Regions from separate parts of the Streptomyces araujoniae genome, predicted to be linked through region 1. Evidence: predicted binding sites of a transcription regulator. Region 1 holds the regulator's gene; each other region holds the start of a gene.
The links. The regulator HrcA, encoded in region 1, represses chaperone genes, less so after heat shock. The targets are predictions, from matches to a motif close to TTNGCACTCNGNNNNNCNGAGTGCNAA.
Positions count from the first base shown of each region.

Region 2: the regulator HrcA is predicted to act here: its motif matches at 6,001-6,027, upstream of groL (chaperonin GroEL).
Region 3: the regulator HrcA is predicted to act here: its motif matches at 4,602-4,628, upstream of groES (co-chaperone GroES).

Region 1 covers NZ_CP194070.1:2,224,718-2,234,078, forward strand. The annotation lists gene ACQ9ZG_RS09565 (ribonuclease Z) at 1-774, opposite strand, end outside; gene ACQ9ZG_RS09570 (histidine triad nucleotide-binding protein) at 813-1,172, opposite strand; gene ACQ9ZG_RS09575 (16S rRNA (uracil(1498)-N(3))-methyltransferase) at 1,458-2,204, opposite strand; gene ACQ9ZG_RS09580 (nitronate monooxygenase) at 2,201-3,277, opposite strand; gene dnaJ (molecular chaperone DnaJ) at 3,410-4,546, opposite strand; gene hrcA (heat-inducible transcriptional repressor HrcA) at 4,547-5,563, opposite strand; gene ACQ9ZG_RS09595 (MBL fold metallo-hydrolase) at 5,742-6,473, shown strand; gene ACQ9ZG_RS09600 (DUF3097 domain-containing protein) at 6,756-7,574, shown strand; gene hemW (radical SAM family heme chaperone HemW) at 7,739-8,980, opposite strand; gene ACQ9ZG_RS09610 (SpoIIE family protein phosphatase) at 9,134-9,361, opposite strand, start outside.
Region 2 covers NZ_CP194070.1:4,408,297-4,417,657, reverse strand. The annotation lists gene ACQ9ZG_RS18915 (lasso peptide biosynthesis B2 protein) at 1-104, opposite strand, end outside; gene ACQ9ZG_RS18910 (lasso peptide biosynthesis PqqD family chaperone) at 101-352, opposite strand; gene ACQ9ZG_RS18905 (asparagine synthase-related protein) at 349-2,403, opposite strand; gene ACQ9ZG_RS18900 (keywimysin-related RiPP) at 2,454-2,588, opposite strand; gene ACQ9ZG_RS18895 (hypothetical protein) at 3,338-3,922, opposite strand; gene groL (chaperonin GroEL) at 4,216-5,838, opposite strand; gene ACQ9ZG_RS18885 (cold-shock protein) at 6,263-6,469, opposite strand; gene ACQ9ZG_RS18880 (MoaD/ThiS family protein) at 6,879-7,157, opposite strand; gene thrC (threonine synthase) at 7,211-8,506, opposite strand; SAM riboswitch class I at 8,525-8,652, opposite strand; gene ACQ9ZG_RS18870 (glucosyl-3-phosphoglycerate synthase) at 8,806-9,361, shown strand, end outside.
Region 3 covers NZ_CP194070.1:4,880,616-4,889,976, forward strand. The annotation lists gene ACQ9ZG_RS21105 (MFS transporter) at 1-1,262, shown strand, start outside; gene ACQ9ZG_RS21110 (VOC family protein) at 1,352-1,825, shown strand; gene ACQ9ZG_RS21115 (THUMP-like domain-containing protein) at 1,990-3,213, opposite strand; gene ACQ9ZG_RS21120 (polysaccharide deacetylase family protein) at 3,343-4,317, shown strand; gene groES (co-chaperone GroES) at 4,785-5,093, shown strand; gene groL (chaperonin GroEL) at 5,193-6,818, shown strand; gene ACQ9ZG_RS21135 (SDR family NAD(P)-dependent oxidoreductase) at 6,906-7,679, opposite strand; gene ACQ9ZG_RS21140 (MOSC domain-containing protein) at 7,690-8,382, opposite strand; gene ACQ9ZG_RS21145 (LysR family transcriptional regulator) at 8,464-9,354, shown strand.

The sequences.
Region 1 (9,361 bases):
ATGGCGTACGCCGGACTCCTGCGCCACCCGGGCGGCCTGGCCCGCGGTGAGGTGGCCGTGGTCGGTGGCGAGCTTCTCGTCCTCGTCGAGGAAGGTCGATTCGATGGTGAGCATGTCGCAGCCCTCGGCGAGCGCGTACACCCCGTCGCAGAGCCGGGTGTCCATGACGAACGCGAACCGCTGTCCGCGCCGGTGCTCGGAGACCTGCTCCAGGGTGACGCCGCCGAGGGCGCCCTCGCGCTGGAGGCGGCCGACGTCCGGCCCGGCGATGCCGTGCTCCTTGAGGAGGGCGGGCAGCATGCGGCGGCTATCGGGCTCGGTGAGGCGGTAGCCGTACGACTCGACGGGGTGCGAGAGGCGGTGGCTGTCCAGGGTGTACGTGGGGGTGGTGGCGAGGACCCCTCCGGTGCCGGAGACCGGGGCCTCGGCCAGCTCGACGGTCTCGCGGTAGGCGGTGGCGTACCGCAGCCGGTCGAAGAAGTGCTGCCCGCTCGCCGGGTAGTGGGCGGTGACGGGGTGCGGCACCTGGTCCAGGTTGATGCGCTGGATCACCCCGGCGAGCCCGAGGGAGTGGTCGCCGTGGAAGTGGGTGACGCAGATCCGGTCGATGTCGTGCGCGGCGACCCCGGCCCGCAGCATCTGGCGCTGGGTGCCCTCGCCGGGGTCGAAGAGGACGCCCTGGCCGTCCCAGCGCAGCAGATAGCCGTTGTGGTTGCGGTGCCGGGTGGGGACCTGGCTGGCGGTGCCGAGCACCACCAGCTCGCGTACGGACATGGGGAGACGCTCCTGCGCTACTGCTTGTACGGGAAGGGTTATCCGGGGGGCCACTGGAGGCCGCGGCCGCCCAGGACGTGGGCGTGCGCGTGGAAGACGGTCTGGCCGGCGCCGGAGCCGGTGTTGAAGATGACCCGGTAGCCGGTGGAGTCGATCTTCTCGTCGGCGGCGACGGCCCCGGCCTCGGTCAGCACGTCGGCGGCGACCCGCGGTTCGGCGGCGGCCAGCGAGGCGGCGTCCGGGTAGTGGACCTTGGGGATGACCAGGACGTGGGTCGGGGCCTGCGGGTTGATGTCGCGGAAGGCGACGGTGGTCTCGCTCTCCCGGACGATGGTCGCCGGGATCTCTCCCGAGACGATCTTGCAGAACAGGCAGTCGGTCTGCGGCTCTCCCGCCATGGCTCCGGGTCTCCTCGCTCGCTGATGATCAGTACGGCTCATGCTAAGCCTTCGTGCCGGGCGGCCGGGCGGCGTTCGGGACGGACCGCGGCCTCCGTCCCGCACCGGTGCCCCGGCCGCTCCGGGCCGCGTTCGCCCCCGGCGCCCCGGCCTGCGTGCGGTCCCGGTGCCGCGTCCGGCACTGGTGTGAATCCCACCCTGGCGCTGCGTCCGGCCTTGGTGCTGAGTCCGGCCCTGGTGCCGCGTCCGGCCCCTGCGCCCGCTACGGCCCGGCCCCGGACCTGTTCAGGCCCAGCGCCCCGTGCGGCCCAGCAGCAGCGCGGTCGCGGCCGTGCCCGCCGTGGACGTACGGAGCACGCTGCGGCCCAGCCGGTACGGGCGGGCGCCCGCCTCGGCGAAGGCGGTCAGCTCCTGGGGGGAGACGCCGCCCTCGGGGCCGACGACGAGCACGATGCTGCCGGTGGCGGGGAGTCCGGCGGTGGCGAGGGGGGTGCTGTCGTGGTCGCGGTCCTCGTGCAGGACCGCGGCGAAGTCGGCACCGGTCAGCAGCGCGGCGACCTGCTTGGTCGTCATGGCCCCGGCCACCTCGGGGAAGCGGACCCGGCGGGACTGCTTGCCCGCCTCCCGGGCCGTACTGCGCCACTTCGCCAGGGACTTGGCGCCCCGGTCGCCCTTCCACTGGGTGATGCAGCGGGCGGCCTGCCACGGCACGATCGCGTCGACGCCCGTCTCGGTCATGGTCTCCACGGCCAGCTCGCCCCGGTCGCCCTTGGGAAGCGCCTGGACGACGGTGATCCGGGGCGCGGGCTCCGGCTCCTCGTGGACGGTCCCGATGCCGGTGACGGTCAGCCGGTCCTTGCCCTCGGCGGCCCGGACCACGCCCTGCGCCCAGTGGCCGAGCCCGTCGGTGAGGACGACGTCCTCGCCGGGCTCCAGCCGCCGGACCGACACGGCGTGCCGCCCCTCAGGGCCGTCGAGCACGAACTCCGGGCCGGTGGGCATCCGTTCGACGACGAAGACCGGTGCCGTCACTGCGGGCTCCCCGGGCTCAGGGCCGTGCGGGCGGTCTCCAGCTCGGTGGCGAGCAGCTCGACCAGCTCGGCCACCGGCAGCTCGCGGGCCATCCGGTGGCCCTGCCCGGCCCACAGGGCCATGCCCTGGGCGTCCCCGGCCTTGGCGGCGGCCTGGCGGAGCCCGGTGGTCAGGTAGTGGACCTGGGGGTAGGCGGCGGGGGCGTACGGGCCGTGCTCGCGGATGAACCGGTTGACCAGGCCGCGCGCGGGCCGCCCGGAGAAGGCGCGGGTCAGCTCGGTGCGGACGAAGAGCGGGTTGGTCAGGGCCTGCTTGTGGAGCAGGTGGGCGCCGGACTCGGGACAGACGAGGAAGGCGGTGCCGAGCTGGGCGGCGTCGGCCCCGGCCGCCAGGACGGCGGCGATCTGGCCGCCGCGCATCAGACCGCCCGCCGCCACGATCGGCAGCTGGACGGTCTCGCGGACCTGGGTGACGAGGGTGAGCAGCCCGGTGCCGGTGTGGTCGGCCTGCGGGTCGTCGCGGTGGGTGGACTGGTGGCCGCCCGCCTCGACGCCCTGGACGCAGACGGCGTCGGCACCGGCCCACTGGGCGGCCTGGGCCTCCTCGGCGGAGGTGACGGTCACGACGGTGTACGTCCCCGCCCTGGCGAAGGCGTCCAGCGTGTCGCGGGTGGGGCAGCCGAAGGTGAAGGAGACCACCGGGACGGGGTCCTCCAGCAGGATGGCGACCTTCGCCTCGTACCCGTCGTCACCGGCGCAGCTGTCGGGGTCGCCGAGCGGGGTCTCGTACCAGGCGGCCTCACCGGCCAGTTGGTGGCGGTAGACCTCGACGGCGCTGGGGTCGGCGAGGGCGGGCTGCGGCATGAAGAGGTTGACGCCGAACGGGCCGCCGGTGAGCCTGCGCAGCTGTTTGATCTCGTTGTACATCCCGTCGGCCGTCTTGTACCCGGCGGCCAGGAACCCGAGCGCACCGGCCTCGGCGACGGCGGCGGCGAGCTGAGGTCCGGAGGCGCCGCCCGCCATGGGGGCCTGCACGATCGGATACCGGCAGAGATCGGTCAACGCGGAGGACATGAACGCATCGTGCCACGTCCGTCGCACAGGGCCGAATCAGCCAGCGTCCGGTGTGACCGGTTCCCCCGCCGAACGCGGCGCCGCCCGCCGGTCGGGGACCGGCGGGCGGCGCGGTGAAAGGCGGAAAACGTCTCAGCGGCCGTTGAAAGCGTCCTTCAGCCGCGAGAACAGGCCTTGCTGACCTGGCTGGAACTGGCCCAGGGGCCGCTCCTCGCCACGGAGCTTCGCCAGCTCCCGCAGCAGCCGCTCCTGCTCCGCGTCGAGCTTGTTCGGGGTGATCACCTCGACGTGGACGATCAGATCGCCCCGGCCGCCGCCGCGCAGATGCGTGATGCCGCGCCCGTGCAGGGGCACCGACTGGCCGGACTGGGTGCCGGGCCGGATGTCGATCTCCTCCAGGCCGTCCAGCGTCTCCAGCGGACACTTGGTGCCGAGCGCTGCGGCGGTCATCGGGATGGTGACCGTGCAGTGCAGATCGTCGCCGCGCCGCTGGAAGACCGGGTGCGCGACCTCGTGGATCTCCACGTACAGATCGCCGGGCGGGCCGCCGCCGGGGCCGACCTCGCCCTCACCGGCGAGCTGGATGCGGGTGCCGTTGTCGACGCCCGCGGGGATCTTGACGGTGAGCGTGCGGCGCGAGCGGATGCGGCCGTCACCGGCGCACTCCGGGCACGGCGTCGGCACGACCGTGCCGAAGCCCTGGCACTGCGGGCAGGGGCGCGAGGTCATGACCTGGCCCAGGAAGGACCGGGTGACCTGCGAGACCTCACCGCGGCCGCGGCACATGTCACAGGTCTGGGCGGAGGTGCCGGGGGCCGCGCCCTCGCCGCTGCAGGTGTTGCAGACGACCGCCGTGTCGACCTGGATGTCCTTGGTGGTGCCGAAGGCCGCCTCGTTGAGGTCGATCTCCAGGCGGATCATGGCGTCCTGACCACGCCGGGTGCGCGAACGGGGCCCGCGCTGGGCGGCGTTGCCGAAGAACGCGTCCATGATGTCGGAGAAGTTGCCGAAGCCGCCGGCTCCGAAACCGCCCGCGCCGCCACCGCCGTTGGCGGAGAGCGGGTCGCCGCCGAGGTCGTAGACCTGCTTCTTCTGCGGGTCCGAGAGCACCTCGTAAGCGGCGTTGATCTCCTTGAACCGCTCCTGGGTCTTCGGGTCCGGGTTGACATCCGGGTGCAGCTCGCGGGCGAGCCGACGGAATGCCTTCTTGATCTCGTCCTGCGATGCGTCGCGGCGTACGCCGAGTACGGCGTAATAGTCCGTGGCCACTTACGACTCCGCCAGGATCTGTCCGACGTAACGTGCCACTGCGCGTACCGCTCCCATCGTTCCGGGGTAGTCCATGCGGGTCGGTCCGACCACGCCGAGTTTGGCGACTGCCTCGTCGCCCGAACCGTAGCCGACCGCGACGACGGACGTGGAGGTGAGCCCCTCGTGGGCGTTCTCGTGCCCGATCCGCACGGTCATGGCTGGGTCCGTGGCCTCACCGAGCAGCTTCAGCAGGACGACCTGCTCCTCCAGTGCTTCCAGCACCGGCCGGATCATCACAGGGAAGTCGTGCCCGAAGCGGGTGAGGTTGGAGGTGCCGCCGATGATCAGCCGCTCCTCCGTCTCCTCGACCAGGGTTTCGAGGAGGGTGGAGAGAACCGTGGAAACCGTTCCCCGGTCCTCGCTGTCGAAGGATTCCGGCAGCTCCCGCACCAGCCGGGGGACATCGGCGAAGCGGCGTCCGACGACCCGGCTGTTGAGCCGGGCCCGCAGATCCGCGAGCGATGCCTCGCCGAAGGGCGCGGGGCAGTCGATCATACGCTGTTCGACCCGGCCGGTGTCCGTGATCAGGACGAGCATCAGCCGGGCGGGGGCGAGCGAGAGCAGCTCGACGTGGCGCACCGTCGAGCGGGTGAGCGAGGGGTACTGCACGACCGCGACCTGCCGGGTCAGCTGCGCGAGCAGCCGCACGGTCCGGCCGACCACGTCGTCGAGGTCGACCGCGCCGTCGAGGAAGTTCTGGATGGCCCGGCGCTCGGCCGAGGAGAGCGGCTTGACGCCCGCGAGCTTGTCGACGAAGAGGCGGTACCCCTTGTCGGTGGGGATGCGCCCCGCGCTGGTGTGCGGCTGCGCGATGAAGCCCTCTTCCTCCAGCACCGCCATGTCGTTGCGGACGGTGGCCGGGGAGACGCCCAGCTGGTGCCGTTCGGTCAGCGCCTTGGAGCCGACGGGCTCCTCCGTGCCGACGTAGTCCTGGACGATGGCGCGCAGCACCTCGAGTCTGCGTTCGCTGAGCATGGCGCACACCTCCAGCTGTCGTTCCCCGGGGCTCTGTCCCGGCTCTCCGTCTGGCACTCGGTGCGTACGAGTGCCAGCTACCCACCGGTCAGTGTACGGGGGTGGGGTGGGGCCGGGGCAAGGGTGACCGGCCATGCCGCCGCCGAGCCGTCCGGGACGTTGCCGATAGCGTCGTCCCATGGACGTGTTGTGGGAAGACTTCGGCTGGGAGCGGTTGGGTCACGGTGCCGGGCGGCGGCGGCTGCCGGGCTGGGACGCCACGGTGGCGCTGGTGGCCGGGGCGGACGGGGTGCTCCTGTACGACACCGGCTCGACGCTGCGCGAGGGCGTCGAGCTGCGCGGGCAGGCCGAGGCGCTGCTCGGCCGGAGGGTGACGCATATCGCACTGAGCCACCCGCACTTCGACCATGTGCTGGGCACTGCGGCGTTCGCGGGGGCGCAGGTGTACGGGGCGGTGGGGATCACCGCGCTGCTGGAGCGCTCGGCGGACGAGCTGACCGGGTCCGCCGTGCGCCACGGGCTCGCGGAGGAGGAGGCGCACCGGGCGGTGGACACGCTGGTGGTCCCGCACCACGAGGTGACCGGCGAGTGGACGCTCGACCTGGGCGGCGGCCGTCAGGTGCTGCTGGCCAATGTGGGCCCGGGCCACAGCGGCCACGACCTCGCGGTGCTGGTCCCGGGCACGGGCGGGGAGCCTCCGGTGGTGCTCTGCGGGGACCTGGTGGAGGAGTCGGGCGACCCGCAGGCGGGCCGTGACGCGATCCCCTCCCGCTGGCCGGCCGCGCTCGACCGGCTGCTGGAACTGGGCGGCGAGGAGGCGCTGTACGTGCCGGGGCACGGGGCGGTGGTGGACGCGGCGTTCGTCCGGGGGCAGCGGGAGGCGCTGGCGGAGCGGTTCGGGGTGGGGTGAGGGGGCTCGGGCTGGGCGAGGGGGCGGCCGGCGGGGCGGGGCGCTTCGGGGGTACGTGGGGCGGCGGTCGGCGGCGCGGAGCGCTTCGGGTCTGCGTACGGCGGCGGGCGGCGGGGCGGGGCTCTCGGGGGGTGTGTGAGAGAGCGCGCGGGCGGGGCTCTCGGGGGTGCGTGAGAGAGCGCGCGGGCGGGTGGCTCAGGCGGCGCACGGTTGCGCGCTCCGGCTCGCGTGTCGTGGCGGGGTGCGAATCCCCGTACCGGCGGGGCGAATTATCGTCGTGCCATGCGCAGCTACCAGCCGGACCTGACCCCGCCGTGGAAGCGGTCCGCCCCCGTGCCCGAGGTCCCCGCCGAACCCGATCTGGTCGTGGAGGAGGTCGCCACCGGTTTCTGCGGGGCGGTGATCCGCTGCGAGAAGACGGCCCAGGGGCCGACGGTGACCCTGGAGGACCGGTTCGGCAAGCACCGGGTCTTCCCGATGGAGCCGCGCGGCTTCCTGCTGGAGGGCAAGGTGGTCACCCTGGTCCGCCCGGCCCCCGGCGGCCCGGTGCGCCCCACCCGTACGGCCTCCGGCTCGGTGGCGGTGCCCGGTGCGCGGGCCCGGGTGGCGCGGGCGGGGCGGATCTATGTGGAGGGCCGGCACGACGCGGAGCTGGTCGAGCGGGTGTGGGGCGACGACCTGCGCATCGAGGGCGTGGTCGTGGAGTACCTGGAGGGCATCGACGACCTCCCGGCGATCGTCGCGGAGTTCGGACCGGGCCCGGACGCGCGGCTCGGGGTGCTGGTCGACCACCTGGTGACCGGTTCCAAGGAGTCCCGGATCGCGGCGCAGGTCTCGGACCCGCACGTGCTGGTGGTGGGCCACCCGTACATCGACGTGTGGGAGGCGGTGAAGCCGTCGTCGGTGGGGATCGGGGCTTGGCCGGTGGTGCCGCGCGGCCAGGACTGGAAGACGGGGGTGTGCCGGGCGCTGGGATGGCCGGAGAACACCGGGGCGGCCTGGCAGCACATCCTGTCCACGGTGCGCAGCTACAAGGACCTGGAGCCGCAGCTGCTGGGGCGGGTGGAGGAGTTGATCGACTTCGTGACACTGCCGGAGTGATGCCACGGGGACACGCGGGACAAGGGGATACGGGGGCACAGGCCCTCGGTCGTCGGCGTCCGGCTTCCAGCGCCTGACCCAACGGCCTCCGGCCCCTGCCCGGCCCCTGCCCGGCTCCCGGCTCCCGGCTCCCGGCTCCCGGCTCCCGGCTCCCGGCTCCCGGCTCAGTCCACCAGGTCGCGCACCACCGCGTCGGCCAGAAGCCGCCCGCGCAGGGTGAGGACCGCGCGGCCCTCCTCGTACGGAACCGGTTCGAGCAGCCCGTCGGTGAGAGCGCGGCGGGAGGCGGCGAGGCCGTCGGGTTTGAGCAGGGCGAGCGGGCAGCCCTCGCGGAGCCGCAGTTCCAGGAGGATGCGCTCGACCCGGCGGTCCTCCTCGGCCAGGATCTCGCGGCCCGCGCCCGGTGAGCGTCCCTCGGCCAGCGCCTGGGCGTACGCGCCCGGGTGCTTCACGTTCCACCAGCGGACCCCGCCGACATGGCTGTGGGCGCCGGGGCCCGCGCCCCACCAGTCGGCGCCGCGCCAGTACAGCTCGTTGTGGAGGCAGCGGCCCGCCTCGGTGGTGGCCCAGTTGGAGACCTCGTACCAGTCGAACCCGGCGGCGGCGAAGGCCTCGTCCGCGATGAGATAGCGGTCGGCGTGGGCGTCGTCGTCGGTCATGGGGATCTCGCCGCGCCGGATGCGGTGGGCGAGCCGGGTGCCCTCCTCGACGATGAGCGCGTACGCGGAGACGTGGTCGGGGCCCGCGCCGATCGCCGCGTCCAGGGTGGCCCGCCAGTCGTCGTCGGACTCGCCGGGGGTGCCGTAGATCAGGTCGAGGTTGACGTGGTCGAAGCCGGCCGCGCGTGCCTCCGCGACGCAGGCCTCGGGCCGGCCCGGGGTGTGCGTGCGGTCCAGGATCTTCAGGACGTGCTGCTTGGCGCTCTGCATCCCGAAGGAGACCCGGTTGAAGCCGCCCTCGCGCAGGGCGGAGAGGTAGGCCGGATCGACGGACTCCGGATTGGCCTCGGTGGTGATCTCCGCGTCCTCCGCGAGCCCGAACTCCTCCCTGACCGACGCCAGCATCCGTACGAGGTCGGCGGCGGGGAGCAGGGTGGGCGTCCCACCGCCGACGAAGACGGTACGGACCGGGCGCGGGTCGTCGCCGAGGACCTTGCGGGCCTGGCGGACCTCCCCGATCAGGTGGGCGGCGTAGTTGTCGCGGGAGGCGAGGGCTCCGCCGGAGCCGCGCAGCTCGGTGGCGGTGTAGGTGTTGAAGTCGCAGTAGCCGCAGCGGGTGGCGCAGTACGGAACGTGCAGGTAGAAGCCGAGAGGCCGGTCGGCTGCGCCTTCCAGGGCATGGCGGGGCAGCGCCCCGTCGTCGGGCACGGGCTCACCATCGGGAAGTACGGAAGGCATACCGCCCATTGTCGCTCGCCGCCGGAGCTTCCCGGACCGGGCCGCTCTCCGCCCGGTCCGCCCGCCCCACCAGGTCCACCGGCCCCGCCCGCCCCACCCGGTCCGGGAGACGTCCGGCTGTTCCGGGAAGCCTTCGCCCGGTCCCGGAGACCTCCGGCCCGCTCAGCCGGCGTGCAGGACCAGCAGGGCCACGTCGTCGTCCGGCGGCTGCTCGGCGAACTCGTGGACGGCCCTCCGGATGCGCTCGGCCGTCGCCTCGGCCGGCAGCCCGGCGCACCCGGCGAGGACCTGGGCCAGGCCGTCCCCGTCGTCGAACATCAGCGGGCCCGACCGCCGCTCGGTCACCCCGTCCGTGACGCAGAGCAGGCTGTCCCCGGGCGCGAGGTCGAA
Region 2 (9,361 bases), 2.2 Mb from region 1:
CCCGGTTTGAAGCGGGCGAGGACGAACGCGGCGGCGATGGCGGCCCGCAGCCGCACGCCTCCCGGGCCCGCGCCCCGGCGGGGCATGGTCATCTCGGTGGTCATGGGCGCAGGATCTTCGCCTCGACGAGCTGGCGGGTCAGCTCGGCCACGTCCGCTTCCGCCTCGGCCCGCTCGACGTCGAACTCCGCGACGATCCGGTCGACGGCCGCCTCGGGGGTCTGCCCGGCGGCGAGAGCCTCGACCACGATGACGCTGGTGTCGTTCAACTGCCAGTAACTGCCGTCCTTCTCGTCGAGCAGGACTCCGCCGTACTCGGTCGTCGTGACGGCGATGCCTTTTCTGAGCTTCACTGCACTGCCTCGCTGGTGGTGGGGGTCAACTGGTGGGTCGGCCAGGCGTTTTCCGCCGTGCGGAGCCAGGTCTCCCCGGCCACGGTGGAGCTGATGGAGTGCTCGACCAGGACCGGCGAGAAGGGTTCGGCCGCCAGCCGGAGCAGGTGGCGGGCGTCCACCAGCCCGTGGTCGGCGAGGCGGGAGCCGGTCCACAAGTCCGCCAATTCCGGGGCGTGTTCGCGTAGTCCCTGGTGCTCGTCGGAGGACATGTGGTCCTTCGTCGTACGGGCCAGCAGCGCGTCCGGCACGACCCCGCGCATCGCCTCGACGAGCAGCGGCTTGTAGCGCCAGGGGCTGATCCGCTCCGGGAGGCGTACCGCGAGGGTGGCCTCCAGGACCCGGTCGTCGTAGAAGGGGGCCGCGACCGGCAGCCCGATCGTCATGCCGATGTCCTCCATCGCCTGGAAGTGCCGCGCCCCCATCCGTACCGCGTCGATGTCCACGTGCCGCCCCCGCCACGGGTCGATCGGCTCGGCCCGCTCGGCGGCGGTCCGGAACTCCTCGGTGATCAGGGTGCGCGCGTGGTCCGTGAACCAGGGGCGCAGGGACTGCCGTACGCCCCAGGAGAGCAGCGGGGTCCGGGTGACCGGCTGCGGTTCGGTGGTGACCGCGCCCGCCAGCCAGCGGGGGAACGTGGAGCGGTTCAGCAGGGCCTTGAGGGTGGGAAGGAGGGGCCAGCCGAGCTGGTGGCGCAGGCCGCTGAGGTGGTTCCAGGCGGTGAGGGGGTTGCCGTGGAAGAGGTCCTGGTAGGCGTGGGGCAGGCCGAGGAAGAGTTCGTCGCCGCCGTAGCCGGTGAGGTGGTAGCGCGATCCGGTGGCGCGGGCGCGGCTCAGGAGCAGGTGCGCGCGGGCGCGGCCGGGGGCGACGGGGAGCGGTTCGTCGTTCAGCTCGGCCGAGGTGGCGGTCAAGTCCGCGTAGAAGTACGGGGCTTGGTCGGCCGGGATGATGTGGTGGGCCGGGGCGGGGGTGTCCGTGGGCCCGCCATGTGCCGCTTCCACCGCCCGCCGCGCCCACGTCTCGTCCTCGCTGTAGCGGTCCCGGGCCGCCACGGTGAGCAGTGACAGCTCCGCCGGGGCGGTCGCGCGGGCGGCGAAGGTGAGGGTCGTGGAGTCCAGGCCGCCCGACAGTTCGCAGCTGATCCGGTCCAGGCCGCCGACATGGGCCCGTACGGAGGCGGCGATGGCCTCCCCGACCCTGCGGGCGCCCTCCGCCAGGGGGAGTTCCGGCGGCGGGGGCTCCCACCAGCGGTACTCGTGAGGGCCGGGGGCGGCGGCCGTGCCCGGTGCTGCGACGGGCAGGGCCAGTCCGTACCCGGCCCCGGTCTCGTGCACGCCCCGCCACAGGGCGCGCCGGCTCAGGGGGTGCGGCAGGAAGTCGAGCAGGCGCAGGGCCAGCGCGCCGTCGTCCAGGGGGGCGCCGGTCAGGTGGGCCAGGACGGCCGGGCGGTCCGAGGCGATGGTCCCGGCCTGCGGGTGCCGGGCGTGGTAGATCCGGCGCAGCCCGGAGGCGGTGCCCCGGATCCAGGTCTCGCCGGAGATCCGGGCGATGACGTGGTGGAGGCCGGGGAGCCGGGCGAGGCGCCGCTCCAGCCCGGCCCGGTCGCGGGCGCCCTCCAGGAGGTCGGCGAGCACGGCCTCGGGGACGCGGCCGGGGCCGATGAGCACCAGGGCGTCACGGCCTCGGCGGAGGTGGCTGACCTTGCGGAACAGGGGGCGCGCGAGGACCCAAGGGCGGCCGGAGGGGTGCGGGACGGTCACGACGTCTCCGGTCCCGGTCGCGGTACTGGTCCCGGTCGCGGTGCTGGTGCTGGTGCCGGTCCCGGCCTCGATCCCGGGGCCGGTCGCGGTGCTGGCGGTGCCGCCGATCGCCGTCGGGGCGAACGCGGGCCCGGTCCTGGACGGGTCCGACGCCGCCCCGGTCGTCCCCGGTGCGGGAAGCTGCCCGGCCACCGTGTGGCCCGCCACGCTGTCCGGCAGGACGACGAAGTAGTCACGCAGCAGGCCGGGCATCTTCACCTTTCGGAAGTTCTCACACCGTGCACAGGGAACCGGTCGGCGGTTCAGATGATGCGCCGGACCCAGTACTCCTTGTACGAGCCGTAGAAGTAACCGGCGGTCTTCTTCGAAAAGTCGCCCTGCTTGAACAGCGACGGCTTCATGTAGGCCTTCTTGGCCTTCTCCTGCTGCTGCTTCATGACACCTTCCCTTCTGTGCGGTTGACGACCGTTATGCCCAACAGGTGGTCGCATAACTGGAGTTATTGGTGGGCCTGGTGTTCACCAGGTGATCACCAGGGCCATCATGTCCCGCCGCCGGACCGGTACGCGTGATTCCGACTTACCGCGCGAAGTTGGCCGGATAGTGCGAGCGGAGAGAGCGCGGCCGCGACGGCCCGTACCACCGCCGAGGCACCGACCGGTCGGCATGTGCAGTCGCACAGCGGCGGGCCGGTCCGATGCAATGGACTGGACCAATAACTACGGGCGGCGAGCCGACCCCGGCAGTGAGCAGCCAAGAGATCGCGCGGGGCGCGGCCGGACGGAGGAACCAGCGAGGCGGGGGCCCGGCAACGCCCGCACCGGCCCTACCTCACGCACGGTCGGCGCGCCACCGGCATCGACGAAACCGCTCGAACGTGTGTTGCCGTACGGTGCCAGGCACGGCAAGTAGCCATTCGGCCACTCCCGACCGCTCGTTCGGTTCCGTCCGGGACCGCTCGGGCACGCCGAGGCCCCCTCCGAGCCCGTCCGCACCCGCCCGAGCCCCGCCCGAGCTCCGCCTGCACCCTGTGGCCGCCCGCCCGCGCCCCCGCGAACACGCCGCGAGTGCGCTGTGATCGGGCGGCCCCGGGCCCGCCCTCGGGCCCATCCCGAGCGCGCCTTGGGCGCCCCATGAGGGGGGCCTGAGTCCGCCGGGGCGTCCGCCAAGACGTTCGCAGCGGCCCTCAGCGGCCCCGCGCGCCCGCCGCCTCGCGTACCCGGTAGACGCCCCACGCCGCCGCTCCGACGCCCGCGAGGAGGGGGATCATCCCGTAGACGACGAGCTGGCCCGAGTGCGCGTACCACCGGCCGCCGTCGAAGACCTGGGTCGCGGTGATCGTCTCGGGGTCGTCGCGGCCGTCGTGGTCCGCGAAGGTGATCCGGGTCCGCTCGATCCGCGCCGACGCGGGCATCCCGTCGACGTGGACGCGCAGGGACTCCCGGGCGACCCTCTCGCGCTCCGCCTCGTTGGCGCGCTGCTGGGCCCCGGTCTCCCCGAAGCAGTGCCAGACGGTCTGCCCCTTCTCGGCGCGCGTGTCGTGGCACGCGATCCGGCCGAAGGTCTCCACCCGCATGCCGAACAGCTTCGAGAGGCCCGTGCCGGTGACCACGATGAGGCCGCCCACCGCGCACAGGAGCGCCCCCGCGAGGAGCAGCGCGGCGCCCTTGAGCCGCCGCCCGCTCCACCGCCCGCGCTCCCCGCGCCCCGGCCAGCCACCGGTGTTCCCCGGCCTGGTGTTGCCCGACCCGGTGTTCCCCATGGCCGTCATGACCGCCCCGCCCCCGTTCCCGTGCCGCACGCGTCCCCCGCGCGCGTCAGCCGTTCCCGCGTATCCACCGTCGCCCGCGTGAACCGCTGCCCGTATGAACCGTTGGACCGTTCCCACGCGCCGGCGGTTCCCGTACGGCCCGGCTCCGCACTCCCCCCGCGGCCACGGACACGCCACAGGGGCGGCGCCTCCCGGCTGGGAGATGCCGCCCCTGTGGGACGTACCTGCGTACTCGGCGCACCTGACGCACCCGTCGTACGCGGAACCTCGATCGACCGGCGGACCGGAACCGATCAGAAGTCCATGTCACCGCCCGGCATGCCACCCGGGGCGGCCGCGCCGGCCTTCTCGGGCTTGTCGGCGATGACGGCCTCGGTGGTGAGGAAGAGCGCGGCGATGGAGGCGGCGTTCTGCAGGGCGGAGCGCGTGACCTTCGCCGGGTCGAGAATGCCCTCGGCGATCATGTCGACGTACTCACCCGTCGCGGCGTTGAGGCCGTGACCGATCGGCAGGTTGCGGACCTTCTCCACGACGACGCCACCCTCGAGACCACCGTTGACGGCGATCTGCTTGAGCGGGGCCTCCAGCGCGAGCTTCACGGCGTTGGCGCCGGTCGCCTCGTCGCCCGTGAGGTCGAGCTTCTCGAAGACGGCCGAGGCCTGGAGCAGGGCCACGCCACCACCGGCGACGATGCCCTCCTCGACGGCGGCCTTGGCGTTGCGCACCGCGTCCTCGATGCGGTGCTTGCGCTCCTTGAGCTCCACCTCGGTGGCGGCGCCGGCCTTGATGACGGCCACGCCGCCGGCCAGCTTCGCGAGGCGCTCCTGGAGCTTCTCGCGGTCGTAGTCCGAGTCGGAGTTCTCGATCTCGGCGCGGATCTGGTTGACGCGGCCCTGGACCTGGTCGCTGTCACCGGCACCGTCGACGATGGTCGTCTCGTCCTTGGTGATGACGACCTTGCGGGCGCGGCCGAGCAGGTCGAGACCGGCGTTCTCCAGCTTGAGGCCGACCTCCTCGGAGATCACGGTGCCGCCGGTGAGGATGGCGATGTCCGCGAGCATGGCCTTGCGGCGGTCGCCGAAGCCCGGGGCCTTGACGGCGACGGACTTGAACGTGCCCTTGATCTTGTTGACGACCAGGGTGGAGAGCGCCTCGCCCTCGACGTCCTCGGCGATGATCAGCAGCGGCTTGCCCGACTGCATGACCTTCTCCAGCAGCGGGATGAGGTCCTTGACGCTGCCGATCTTCGAGTTGACGATCAGGATGTACGGGTCGTCGAGCGACGCCTCCATACGCTCCATGTCGGTCGCGAAGTAGGCCGAGATGTAGCCCTTGTCGAAGCGCATACCCTCGGTGAGCTCCAGCTCCAGACCGAAGGTCTGGGACTCCTCGACGGTGATGACGCCTTCCTTGCCGACCTTGTCCATCGCCTCGGCGATCTTCGCGCCGATCTCGGTGTCGGCGGCGGAGATGGAGGCGGTCGAAGCGATCTGCTCCTTGGTCTCCACGTCCTTGGCCTGCTCCAGCAGAGCGGCGGAGACGGCCTCGACGGCCTTCTCGATACCGCGCTTGAGGGCCATCGGGTTGGCGCCCGCGGCGACGTTGCGCAGACCCTCGCGGACGAGAGCCTGGGCGAGGACGGTGGCGGTGGTCGTACCGTCGCCGGCGACGTCGTCCGTCTTCTTGGCGACCTCCTTGACCAGCTCCGCACCGATCTTCTCGTACGGGTCCTCGAGCTCGATCTCCTTGGCGATGGATACACCATCGTTGGTGATCGTGGGCGCGCCCCACTTCTTCTCGAGGACGACGTTACGGCCCTTGGGGCCGAGGGTGACCTTGACGGCGTCGGCGAGCTGGTTCATCCCGCGCTCGAGACCGCGCCGTGCCTCCTCGTCGAACGCGATGATCTTGGCCATGTGAAGTGGTCCTCCCGGACAGGGGTGGATTGCTCCGGACCGAGAGGCGCCCGCGACGGACGGCCTGCGTGCGTGGTGGTTCCTTGCCCCAACACGCCTGCGGGCCTCACCGGCCCGGTCCAAGTTCTGTCACTCTCACCTGGAGAGTGCTAATGCCAATGATTAGCACTCGACCCCCGAGAGTGCAAGCGCCTTGGACGAGAGCCCGCCATGCGGTCCCGGGTCGGTCCCCGCCCGATCCGGGACCGGTCCGGGCGTCCTCGCAGGCCGGTCCGGGCGTCCCCGGGGTCCGGTCCGGGCATCCCCAGGGTCCGGTCCGGGCGCGCCCGCGGATCGGTCCCGGCACGCGCGTAGGGCCCGATCCCCGGATGCCGGGGTCGGGCCCTACGTGCGTGAGTAGTGACGGCGGACGGCCGTGTCGGGCTCAGCCGACGGCGAGCTTGACCATGTCTGCCTGGGGCCCCTTCTGGCCCTGCGAGATCTCGAATTCAACTCGCTGACCCTCTTCGAGGGTGCGGTACCCGTCCATCTGGATCGCGCTGTAGTGGACGAAAACATCCGCACCACCGTCGACCGCGATGAAGCCGTACCCCTTCTCCGCGTTGAACCACTTGACGGTGCCCTGAGCCATGCCTAACTCCCCTATAACTGGCCCTTGCACGGGACCGCACTTCGCGGCCCCGGGTCGGAACTCACCCTCCGACAGGAGAGGGTGGGCAGCGCCGCAGCGCGTCGACCGCGGCCGAATGTATCCGCCCAACTGCCCTCTGCAACAGGTCAATCGGACGAGAATTCCGGGCACGGCCGAACGCCCGAATATGCGGGATTGCTGAGATTTACGGGCAAGTCGGGCCAGGCAAAGGTGACTTATGCCTCAAGGGGTTCACGCACTTTGGCTGCTTCTTATCGGGTCCGGGCGCATTCTCATATGCGGGCGGCGCGTGCAGCGAAGGGGGCTTCCCCAACTGTACCGTGCTCAACCATGCAGAATTGCCCCCTCCTCCCCGAGGGGCGGAGGGGGCAATGGTGTTCGTTCGGGTTCAGCAGCCGCCGGCCACGGCAGGGATGATCGAGATACCGGCGCCGTCGGGCGTGGCCGCGTCCAGGCCGCCCTCGAAGCGCACGTCGTCGTCGTTGACGTACACGTTCACGAAGCGGCGCAGCTTGCCCTGGTCGTCCAGGACGCGGGCGGCGATGCCGGGGTGGTCCTTCTCCAGGGACTCGATGACCTCGGCGAGCGTGGCGCCCTCGGCCGGGACCTCGGCCTGGCCGCCCGTGTAGGTGCGGAGGATGGTGGGGATGCGGACCTTGACGCTCATGACGGACGCCTTTCTGACTGCTGCGGTCGGGCCGATCGGGGCGATCGGGATGATCAGGCGGAGGCGAGGCCCGCGGCGCGGAACGCGTCCAGGCTCGGCTTGATGGTGGCCGTCGCCTGCGAGGTCGCGGAGACCGCGTCGAGCGTCTTGAGCCCGTCACCGGTGTTCAGGACGACGGTGGTGAGCGCCGGGTCGATCACCCCGGCCTCGATCAGCTTCTTCGTCACGCCGACCGTGACACCGCCCGCCGTCTCGCCGAAGATGCCCTCGGTGCGCGCCAGCAGCTTGATCGCGTCGACGACCTGCTCGTCGTTCACGTCCTCCACCGCGCCGCCCGTGCGGCGGGCGATGTCCAGGACGTACGGGCCGTCCGCCGGGTTGCCGATGGCCAGGGACTTGGCGATGGTGTTCGGCTTCTGGGGGCGGACCACGTCGTGCCCGGCCTTGAAGGCGGCGGAGACCGGGGAGCAGCCCTCGGCCTGGGCGCCGAAGATCTTGTACGGCCGGTCCTCGACCAGGCCGAGCCTGATCAGCTCCTGGAACCCCTTGTCGATCTTCGTCAGCTGGGAGCCGGACGCGATCGGGATGACGATCTGGTCGGGCAGCCGCCAGCCGAGCTGCTCGCAGATCTCGTACGCCAGGGTCTTGGACCCCTCGCCGTAGTAGGGCCGCAGGTTGACGTTGACGAAGCCCCAGCCCTCGCCGAGCGGGTCCCCGATCAGCTCGGAGCAGAAGCGGTTCACGTCGTCGTAGTTGCCCTCGATGCCGACCAGCTCACCGCCGTACACCGCGGCCATGACGACCTTGCCCTGCTCCAGGTCGTGCGGGATGAAGACGCAGGAGCGCAGTCCGGCGCGGGCGGCGGCGGCGCCGACGGCACCGGCCAGGTTGCCCGTGGAGGAGCAGGAGAGGGTGGTGAAACCGAAGGCGCGGGCGGCCTCGACGGCGATCGCGACGACGCGGTCCTTGAAGGAGTGCGTCGGGTTGCCGGAGTCGTCCTTGACGTACAGACCGCCGGTGACGCCCAGCTCGCGGGCGAGGTTGTCGGCCTTGACCAGCTTGGTGAAGCCGGGGTTCAGGTTGGGCTTGCCGGCCACGTCGGCGGGGACCGGCAGCAGCGGGGCGTAGCGCCAGATGTTGTCGGGACCGGCCTCGATGCGCTTGCGCAGGGCCTCCGGGTCACCGGCCGGCAGGTCGTACGCCACTTCCAGTGGCCCGAAACAGGACGCACAGGCGAAAAGGGGGCCGAGGTCGAAACGCTCGCCGCACTCGCGGCAGGAAAGCGCCACGGCGGGACCGAGGTCCACGGAAGCGGTGGTGGCATTACCTGCGATGGTCTGAACAGCCATGATGGCGGAGGCCCTTTCTCCTCATCTTCCTCGCAGCGCATTTCGCCGCAAGACGGAATTGGCACCTTCCCCACCGTGACCTCGCGGTCGGCAGGAGGGTTGCCGGGACTTCAACGGGCCGTTCCCTCAGTCCCTCTGGATGAGCTCTGTGGCACCGGATCTTCGATCCGGGCGTTTGTGTGACGACGGACCCCGACATGCGACGGTCGTCCGCGTTGTTCAAGACTGTAACCGAAGGACGGGACGGTTGAGATAGTCGTCCGAACGGCGAGATGGATCACACACAGGGAGTTCAGACCGTGCTCGAAGAGGTGGAACGCTGGCTGACCAGGCGGTCCTGGTCGTCCGCCGACCGCCCGCTGGACCGGCTCCTCGACGCCCGGACCGCCGAACCGCACCGCACCTCGGTGAGTGTGGTGCTGCCCGCGCTGAACGAGGAGGCCACGGTCGGGGCGATCGTGGCGACGATCCGGCGGGAGCTGATGGAGAAGGTCCGGCTGGTGGACGAACTGGTGGTGATCGACTCCGGTTCGACCGACGCGACCGCCGCCGTCGCCCGGGAGGCGGGCGCGCGGGTGGTCCACCGGGACGCGGTGCTGCCCCGGATACCGGCCCTGCCGGGCAAGGGCGAGGTGCTCTGGCGGTCGCTCCTGGTGACCAGCGGGGAGATCGTCTGTTTCGTCGACGCGGACCTCAAGGACTTCTCGGCGGACTTCGTCTCGGGGACGGTCGGCCCGCTGCTCACCGATCCCACGGTGCACTTCGTCAAGGCGATGTACGACCGCCCGTTCGGCGACACCGCAGGTCAGGGCGGTCGCGTCACCGAGCTGGTGGCCCGCCCGCTGCTCAACCTGC
Region 3 (9,361 bases), 2.7 Mb from region 1:
GCGGGCGCCTCGCCGACCTGGCGGGACCGCGCCGCGTGCTCACCGCCGGGCTGGTCCTCTTCGGCCTCGCCAGCCTGGCCGGGGGCCTCGCCTGGTCGCCCGGGTCGCTGGTCGCGGCGCGCGCGGTCCAGGGCGTCGGCGCGGCGGCCCTCGCACCGGTGGCGTTCGCCCTGATCACCCTCGCCTTCCCGGCCGGGCCCGCCCGCTCCCGGGCGCTCGGGCTCTGGGGCATGGCGGGCGCGGCGGGCGGCGCGGTGGGGGTGCTGGCGGGCGGTGTGCTCACCGATCTGGCGGGGTGGCGGGCCGTGATGCTCGTCAACGTGCCGATCGTGGCCTTCGCCCTGGCCGCCGCCGCACGCACCGGCCCGGTCGGCCGGCAGCGGAGGTCCGGCGCCCGGCTGGACCTCGCCGGGGCGCTCCTGGCCACGGCCGGGACGACCCTGCTGGTCCTCGGGCTCGTACGGGCCTCGGACGACGGCTGGGGCTCGGCCGTCACGCTTGCCACGCTCGGCGCGGCGGTGGCCCTGCTGGCCGCGTTCGTCGCCGTCGAACTCCGTACGCCCTCGCCCCTGCTCCGGCCCGGCCTGCTGCGGGGGCGGCCGGTGCTCACCGCCAACCTGTTCTGCCTGCTGCTGGCCTCGGCCCAGTTCGGCGCGTTCTTCTTCGTCTCGCTCTACCTGCAACTGGTCCTCGGCTACGGGGCGACCGCCACCGGGTTCGCGTTCCTGCCGTTCTGCGCGGGTGTCGTCGCGGGCTCGATCCTCGCCACCCGCGCGGTCGCGGTGCTCGGCATCCGCCGCCTGATGACCGTGGGCGGGGCGCTGGCGGCGCTCGGGATGGGCTGGTTCGCGGCGGCCGCCACCGTCGACGGCTCCTTCCTCGCCTCGATCCTCGGCCCGTCGCTGCTCTGCTCGCTCGGCATCGGGCTCTGCTTCGTCCCGCTCGGCACGGCCGCCACCACCGACGTGGTGCCGGGCGAGACCGGGATGGCGTCGGGGCTGCTCAACAGCTCACGCCAGGTCGGCGGGTCGCTCGGCCTCGCGGTCCTGGTCACCGTCGCCGCGCAGGTCACGGGCGGCGCGACCGGGCGCGGTGCGCTCTCCTCGGGGTACGCGGCCGCGTTCTGGGTCGCGGCCGGGCTCCTGGCGGCCGCGGCACTGGCGGCGTACGTCCTGCTGCCGGGGGAGAGCCGGGCCGCGGGCGGCCCGGTGGCCGCCGGGCCGGTGGCATCGGAGAGTGAGGAGGGTGCGGCGGGCCGATGAGTTCGCGGGCCCGGGCCGGTCTACCCACCAAGAGGTTCGACACGGCATCCGCCCCGGACCCGGGGCGACCGGACGAGGAGACCACCGCCATGCAGAAGATCACCCCCTGTCTCTGGTACGACGGCCGGGCGAAGGAGGCCGCCGAGCACTACGTCGCGATCTTCGGAGGCGAGGCCGGCGACTCCCGCGTCCTGGACGTCACCCACTACGGCGAGGCGGGCCCCGGCCGGGCGGGGGACGTGCTGACCGTCAGCTTCCGGCTGGCGGGCCAGGAGTACATGGGCCTCAACGGCGGGCCGCAGTTCCCGTTCACCGAGGCCATTTCGCTCTCCGTGGACTGCGCCGACCAGGCCGAGGTGGACCGGCTCTGGGCCGCGCTCTCCGAGGGCGGCGAGGAGAGCCAGTGCGGCTGGCTCAAGGACCGCTACGGCGTCTCCTGGCAGATCGTCCCCCGCGAGCTGCCGGGACTGCTGGCCGACCCGGACCCGGCGAAGGCGGAACGGACGATGAAGGCGATGCTCGGGATGCGGAAGCTGGACATCCAGGCACTGCGGGACGCCTGAACAGGGCGGGCCGGGGGCCGGGGGCCGGGCGGGCCAGACGGACCGGGAGGGCTGGGCGGATCGGGCTGGCCGGGAAGGGCCGGCGGACCGGGCCGCCGGGAGGGCCGGGCGGACCGGACGGGCCACACGGATCGGGTGGGCCGGGAAGGGCAGGCGGACCCGGCTCACCCCAGCGGACGGCCGATCAGCATCGTCGGCGCCCCCGCCACGCGGGTGAGGAACACCGTCGCCGCGTGCGGTCCGGCGAGCTTCATCCGGCGGCGCAACTCCTCCGGTTCGACCGCCGAGCCGCGCTTCTTGACGGTCAGTACGCCCACCTCGCGCTCCCGCAGCAGCGCCTTGAGCCGCTTCATGTTGAACGGCAGCTGGTCGGTGATCTCGTACCCGGCGACGTACGGGGAGGAGTACGGCGCATCGCTCGTGACGTACGCGATCGTCTCGTCCACCAGCCGCCCGCCGCACCGCTCCACGATGTCCGCGACCAGATGCGCCCGGATCACCGCCCCGTCCGGCTCGTACAGATAGCGCCCGACCGGGCCCACCGGCGGGGCGGGCAGCGGGGCCGGGGCGGTGAGGGCGGCCCCGGACGGCAGCAGGGTGGCCCGGAACGAGCCGGGCGCGATGCCCTCGCCGTACCAGAGCACCGCCTCCTTCACATCGCCCCCGTCCGAGATCCACTCCGCCTCGGCCTCCGGCCCGATCGCCTCGTGCGGGATGCCGGGCGCGATCTTCAGCGCCGCGCGCGGGGCCTTCAGCGCGGCGGCCGTGGCCCAGGAGAGCGGCGGCGAGTACGCCTCCGGGTCGAAGATCCTGCCGCGTCCGCCCCGCCGGGCCGGGTCCACGAAGACGGCGTCGTACGGGGAGGTGTCGATCTCCGTCACGTCGGCGCACCGCACCTCGATCAGCGCGGCGAGACCGAGGGCCGCCGCGTTGGCGCGGGCCACCTCGGCGGTGAGCGGGTCGCGGTCCACGGCGAGCACGGAGATCCCGGCGCGGGCCAGGGCGACGGCGTCGCCGCCGATGCCGCAGCACAGGTCCGCCACGCTCCGCACGCCGAGCGCGGCGAACCGGGCGGCGCGGTGTTCCGCCACCGAGGTGCGGGTGGCCTGCTCGACGCCGTTGGGCGTGAAGTACATCCGGTACGCGTCCTCGGCCCCGAACTTCGCCACCGCCCGCTGCCGCAGCCGCGCCTGCCCCAGGGCGGCCGACACCAGCTCCGCCGGGTGCGTGCGGCGCAGCCGGGTCGCGGTGGCCAGCTCGTCGGCCGGGTCGTGGTCGCGCAGCTCGGCCAGCAGGTGTTCGCCCTCGGGGGTGCGCAGGGCGGCGAAGGCGGCGCGCGCGGGGTCGCCGGCCGGGGTGGCGGGGGTGGTTGCGTTCACCCGGTCCATTGTGGCCGGTGCGCGGAGGCGGGCCGGTACGGGCCGGTGCGGGCCCCTGTCCGCCGGTCGGGCGACGGGTCCGGCCCCCTCGCGGTGTCGGGGAGGGAGGAGCGCGGGCGGCTGGCAGGATGCGGCGCCATGCAACTAGTACGACAAAAGGGAAAATCACCCGCGAAGCGGCACTCGTCCACGGGACGGCACCGGCCGGTCTCCGCCGTGCTGGCCGCCCTCCTGGCCGCCACCGTCACCTCGGCCTGCGCGGCGGCGACGGCCGACGGCGGCACGGGGGCCCCGGACGGTCCGGCCAAGCCCGCCGCCGGGCAGCAGGGCGAGGCCGCCCAGCAGGCCGGACCGGCCCGCGCCCTGGACACGTACGCCGAGGAGCTGAAGCGGAAGCAGGCCGCACGGGCCCTCGCCGCGAAGAAGTGGGGGCTGGCCAAGACCCCGCTCACCGCCCCCGAGCCCCCCGAGGTGAAGCCGCGCATCACCACCCGCAAGGGGTTCGAGGTCCGGGACGGGGAGGGGCTGCCGCCCGTCTTCACCACCGTCCCCACCAAGGAGAAGATCGTCTTCCTCACCATGGACGACGGGGCGGAGAAGGATCCCGCGCTGCTGCGGATGATGACCGAACTGGACATCCCGTACAGCGCGTTCCTCAGTGACTACGTCACCAACGACGACTACGGCTACTTCAGGCAGATGCAGAAGCGCGGGGTGGCCATCAGCAACCACACGCTCAACCACCGCTATCTGCCCGGCCTCTCCTACGCCGAGCAGAAGCGGGAGATCTGCGGCCAGCAGGAGAAGATCCTCAAGCAGTACGGGAAGCGGCCCACCCTCTTCCGTCCGCCCTACGGCAACTACAACCGCGACACCCTCGTCGTCGCCAAGTCCTGCGGCATCACCGCCGTACCGCTCTGGTCCGCCGAGGCCTTCGCCGACCGCATGGAGTGGCGCGAGTGGGACCGGGACCTGCACCCGGGCGACATCGTCCTCACGCACTTCCGGGGCAAGGGGGACTGGAAGGGGACCATGCCCGACATGATCCGGCTGGTCATGAAGACCATCACGGACAAGGGGTACGCGGTGGCGAAGCTGGAGGACTACGTCTGACCCGACGCCCTCCCCGTACGCCCCGGATGCGCGCGCGGCCCGCGCCGCGCGCGCATCCGTCGTCCGCCCTCGTCCGCCCTCCCCGCCCCGCCCGTCGCCCCTCGCCACGCACGTCGTCCCCGGCCTGCCCCACCCGCCGTCCCCGGCCGTCCCCCGCCGTCCCGTCGTCGTCTCCGCCGTACGGAACACCGCGCTCCGCCCCCGCGTTGTCCGGACGGTGGCCCCATGGAGCCCCCGGTCGAGCGTCGGTCGAGTCCCGACAGGGGCGGCGCGAGGGTGGTGAATTGGCACTCCGCTTGACCGAGTGCTAATCGCGGTCATAGTCTCGGGTCTGGCACTCCCCCCTGGAGAGTGCCAGCACCACACTGTGCGACAGGGCAGGTCCGGCACCCGCGACGACGGATCGGTCTGGTCGCCGCCCACCGACTGCTAAACCCCGTGAGATCTCCGAAGGGGGAGACCGGATCGTGTCGACCACCAGCTCCAAGGTTGCGATCAAGCCGCTCGAGGACCGCATTGTGGTCCAGCCGCTCGACGCCGAGCAGACCACCGCTTCCGGCCTGGTCATTCCGGACACCGCGAAGGAGAAGCCCCAGGAGGGCGTCGTCCTCGCCGTGGGCCCGGGCCGCTTCGAGAACGGCGAGCGTCTTCCGCTCGACGTCAAGACCGGCGACGTCGTCCTGTACAGCAAGTACGGCGGCACCGAGGTGAAGTACAACGGCGAGGAGTACCTCGTCCTCTCGGCCCGCGACGTCCTCGCGATCGTCGAGAAGTAATTCACCCACGTCTGCTTGTGTTCTGCGCCCCTGGCCCCCTGCGACATCACTAGCCGGGCGGCGAGGGGCGCAGTTCGTTTTGAGAGGGAAGTACAGCCCATGGCGAAGATCCTGAAGTTCGACGAGGACGCCCGTCGCGCCCTTGAGCGCGGCGTCAACAAGCTTGCCGACACGGTCAAGGTGACGATCGGCCCCAAGGGCCGCAACGTCGTCATCGACAAGAAGTTCGGTGCCCCCACCATCACCAACGACGGTGTCACCATCGCGCGCGAGGTCGAGCTGGACGACCCGTACGAGAACCTCGGTGCCCAGCTCGTCAAGGAGGTGGCGACCAAGACCAACGACGTAGCGGGTGACGGCACCACCACCGCGACCGTCCTGGCCCAGGCGCTCGTCCGCGAGGGTCTGCGCAACGTCGCCGCCGGCGCCTCCCCGGCCGCCCTGAAGAAGGGCATCGACGCCGCCGTCAAGGCCGTCTCCGAGGAGCTGCTCGCCACGGCCCGCCCGATCGACGACAAGGCCGACATCGCCGCCGTCGCCGCGCTCTCCGCCCAGGACCCGCAGGTCGGCGAGCTGATCGCGGACGCGATGGACAAGGTCGGCAAGGACGGTGTCATCACCGTCGAGGAGTCCAACACCTTCGGTCTGGACCTGGAGTTCACCGAGGGCATGGCCTTCGACAAGGGCTACCTGTCCCCGTACATGGTGACCGACCAGGAGCGTATGGAGGCCGTCCTCGACGACCCGTACATCCTGATCCACCAGGGCAAGATCGGCGCCATTCAGGAGCTGCTCCCGCTGCTGGAGAAGGTCATCCAGTCCGGTGGCTCCAAGCCGCTCCTGATCATCGCCGAGGACGTCGAGGGCGAGGCGCTCTCCACCCTCGTCGTCAACAAGATCCGCGGCACCTTCAACGCCGTCGCGGTGAAGGCTCCGGGCTTCGGCGACCGCCGCAAGGCCATGCTCGGTGACATCGCCACCCTCACCGGTGCGACCGTCATCGCCGAGGAGGTCGGCCTCAAGCTCGACCAGGCCGGTCTGGACGTGCTCGGCACCGCCCGCCGCGTCACCGTCTCCAAGGACGACACGACCATCGTCGACGGCGGCGGCAACCCCGACGACGTCAAGGGCCGCGTCAACCAGATCAAGGCCGAGATCGAGTCCACGGACTCCGACTGGGACCGCGAGAAGCTCCAGGAGCGCCTCGCGAAGCTGGCCGGCGGCGTGTGCGTCATCCGGGTCGGCGCCGCCACCGAGGTGGAGCTCAAGGAGAAGAAGCACCGTCTTGAGGACGCCATCTCCGCCACCCGCGCCGCGGTCGAGGAGGGCATCGTCTCCGGCGGTGGCTCCTCCCTCGTCCACGCCGTGAAGGTCCTGGACGGCAACCTCGGCAAGACCGGCGACGAGGCCACCGGTGTCGCGGTCGTCCGCCGCGCCGCCGTCGAGCCGCTGCGCTGGATCGCGGAGAACGCCGGCCTGGAGGGCTACGTCATCACCTCCAAGGTCTCCGAGCTGGACAAGGGCCAGGGCTTCAACGCCGCCACCGGCGAGTACGGCGACCTGGTCAAGGCCGGCGTCATCGACCCGGTCAAGGTCACCCGCTCCGCCCTGGAGAACGCCGCGTCCATCGCGTCGCTGCTGCTCACGACCGAGACCCTGGTCGTCGAGAAGCCGGCCGAGGAAGAGGCCGACGCCGGTCACGGCGGCCACGGCCACTCCCACTAGTACCCGCCGGTACGTCCGAGGCCCGGTGCCCCCGTCGCGGGGGCACCGGGCCTCGGTGCGTCCGGAGCCGGGCGGCCCCGGACCGGGCTACTGCGGCCCGTACTTGCGTCCCGTACGCGAGGTCACCCCGCCCAGCAGACCGCGCGGCGTCACCTTCACCAGCCCCATCAGTGCCTTGTAGCGCGGGTCCGGGATCGACACCGACTTCCCCCGGGCCAGGTCCGCCAGGGCCGAGGCCACCAGCTTGTCAGCGTCCAGCCACATCCACCCCGGGATGTTGTCCGTGCCCATCCCGGCCCGCTCGTGGAACTCCGTACGGACGAAGCCCGGGCAGAGCGCCATCAGCCGCACCCCCGAACCGGCCAGGTCCTTCGCCGCGCCCTGGGTGAACTGCACGACCCACGCCTTCGACGCCCCGTACGTCCCGCGCGGCACGAACGCCGCCACGGACGCCACGTTGACCACCGCGCCCCGGCCGCGCTCCTTCATGCCCGAAGTGGCCGCCGAGGTCAGCCGCAGCACCGCCTCGCAGTGCACCTTCAGCATCGTCAGCTCATCGGCCATGGACACTTCCAGGTAGCGCCCCTTGTTGCCGAAGCCGGCGTTGTTGACCAGCAGATCGACCGGGTGCGTCCGGTCCGCGAGCCGCTTCTCGACCGCCTCGATCCCGCCGTCCGTGGCCAGGTCCGCGCGGAGCACCTCGGCCTCGATGCCGTGCCGGTCGTGCAGTTCGGTGGCCTGCTCGCGCAGGCGTGCGGTGTCCCGTGCCACCAGCACCAGGTTGTGCCCCTGGGCCGCGAGCCGTCGCGCGAACGCAGCCCCGATACCCGCCGTCGCGCCCGTGATCAGTGCAGTCGTCATACGCGGCACGTTAGTGCCCCGCGCCCGCCTCCCGGCCACCGGCCGCCGCCATGTACGCCCGGGCCTTGCGCAGCGCCTCCGGGTGCAGGGCCGACCCGGCGGCCAGCAGGGAGGGCAGCAGGGCGCGCTCCGTCGTGACGGCCCGGAACTGGAGCGAGGCGGTGACCCGGTGGTCCGGGCGGTGGACGATCTCGACGGGGTCCCCGGCCCGGATCGTGCCCGGCTCGACCACCCGGAGATAGGCGCCGGTGACGGCCTCCTCGGTGAACCGCCGGATCCACTTCTCCTCCGCGACGTGGTCCGCGAACGTCCGGCACGGGATGCGGCCGGAGGTCACCTCCAGGAGCAGCTCGTCCCCCACCCGCCAGCGCTCCCCGATCAGCGCCCCGCTCACATCGACCCCGGCGGTGGTGAGGTTCTCGCCGAACGCCCCGTTGGCCAGCTCCCGGCCGCCCAGCAGCCGCTGCCAGGTGTCCAGCTCCTCCCGGGCGAAGGCGTACACGGCCTGGTCGCTGCCGCCGTGGTGGCGCAGATCGCAGACCGCGTCACCGGCGAGCCCGCTGCCGCCGACCCCCTTGGCGCCGGGATCGGTGACGTGCACGCCCCCCTCGACGGGCCGCTTGTCGATCCCGGTCAGACCGCCGGGGCCACCGGCAGACGGGGACGGGGTGGGGCGGCCGACATTCACGCTCAGCAATCTCATGAGGGTCACGCTAACGGCTCAAACCTCAAAGATATACGCGATTAGTTGGCCCATCATCCAAGTATCTCTTATGGTGGAGGGGTGATCGAAGCCCGCCACCTCCGCGTCCTGCGCGCCGTCGCCACCACCGGCTCGTTCTCCGCCGCCGCCCGTGAACTCGGCTGCACCCAGCCCGCGGTGAGCCAGCAGATGAAGGCCCTGGAGTCCTCCGCCGGCACCACCCTGCTCATCCGCACCGGGCGCGAGATGCGCCTCACCCAGGCCGGTGAGGCGCTCGTCCGGCACGCCTCCGGCATCCTCGCCGGGCTGACCGCGGCCGAGGAGGAGGTCGCCGCCATCGCCGGACTGCGGGCCGGCCGGGTCCGGCTCGTCTCCTTCCCGAGTGGCAGCTCCACCCTGGTGCCCGGCGCGCTGGCGGCCCTGCGCGCCGAGCATCCCGGGACCCGGGTCTCGCTGGTGGAGGCCGAGCCGCCGCGCTCGGTGGACCTGCTGCGCGACGGCGACTGCGACATCGCGCTGGCCTTCCGGTACGGCGCCTCCGGCGGTGAGTGGGACGACCTGGTGGTGCGGCCGCTGCTCACCGACCGGCTGATCGGCCTGGTCCCGGAGGGGCACCGGCTGGCCGGAGCGCCGGAGGTCTCCATCGGCGAGCTGGCGGACGAGTCGTGGATCGCGGGCTGCCCGCGCTGCCGCCGTCAGCTGGTGGAGGTGTGCGAGGCGTCCGGGTTCACCCCCCGGATCGACTTCGCCACCGACGACTACCCGGCGGTGATGGGCCTGGTGGGGGCCGGGCTCGGGGTGGCGGTCCTGCCGGAGCTGGCGGTGGAGTCGGTACGGCCCAAGGGGGCGCGGACCGTCCCGGTGGCGCCCGCGATCGAGCGGGAGATCGTGGCGCTCACCCTGCCGGACCTGGCCCGGGTCCCGGCGGTCGCGGCCACCCTGGACCAGCTGTCCCTGGCGGCCGCCCGCTGAGGAGCCC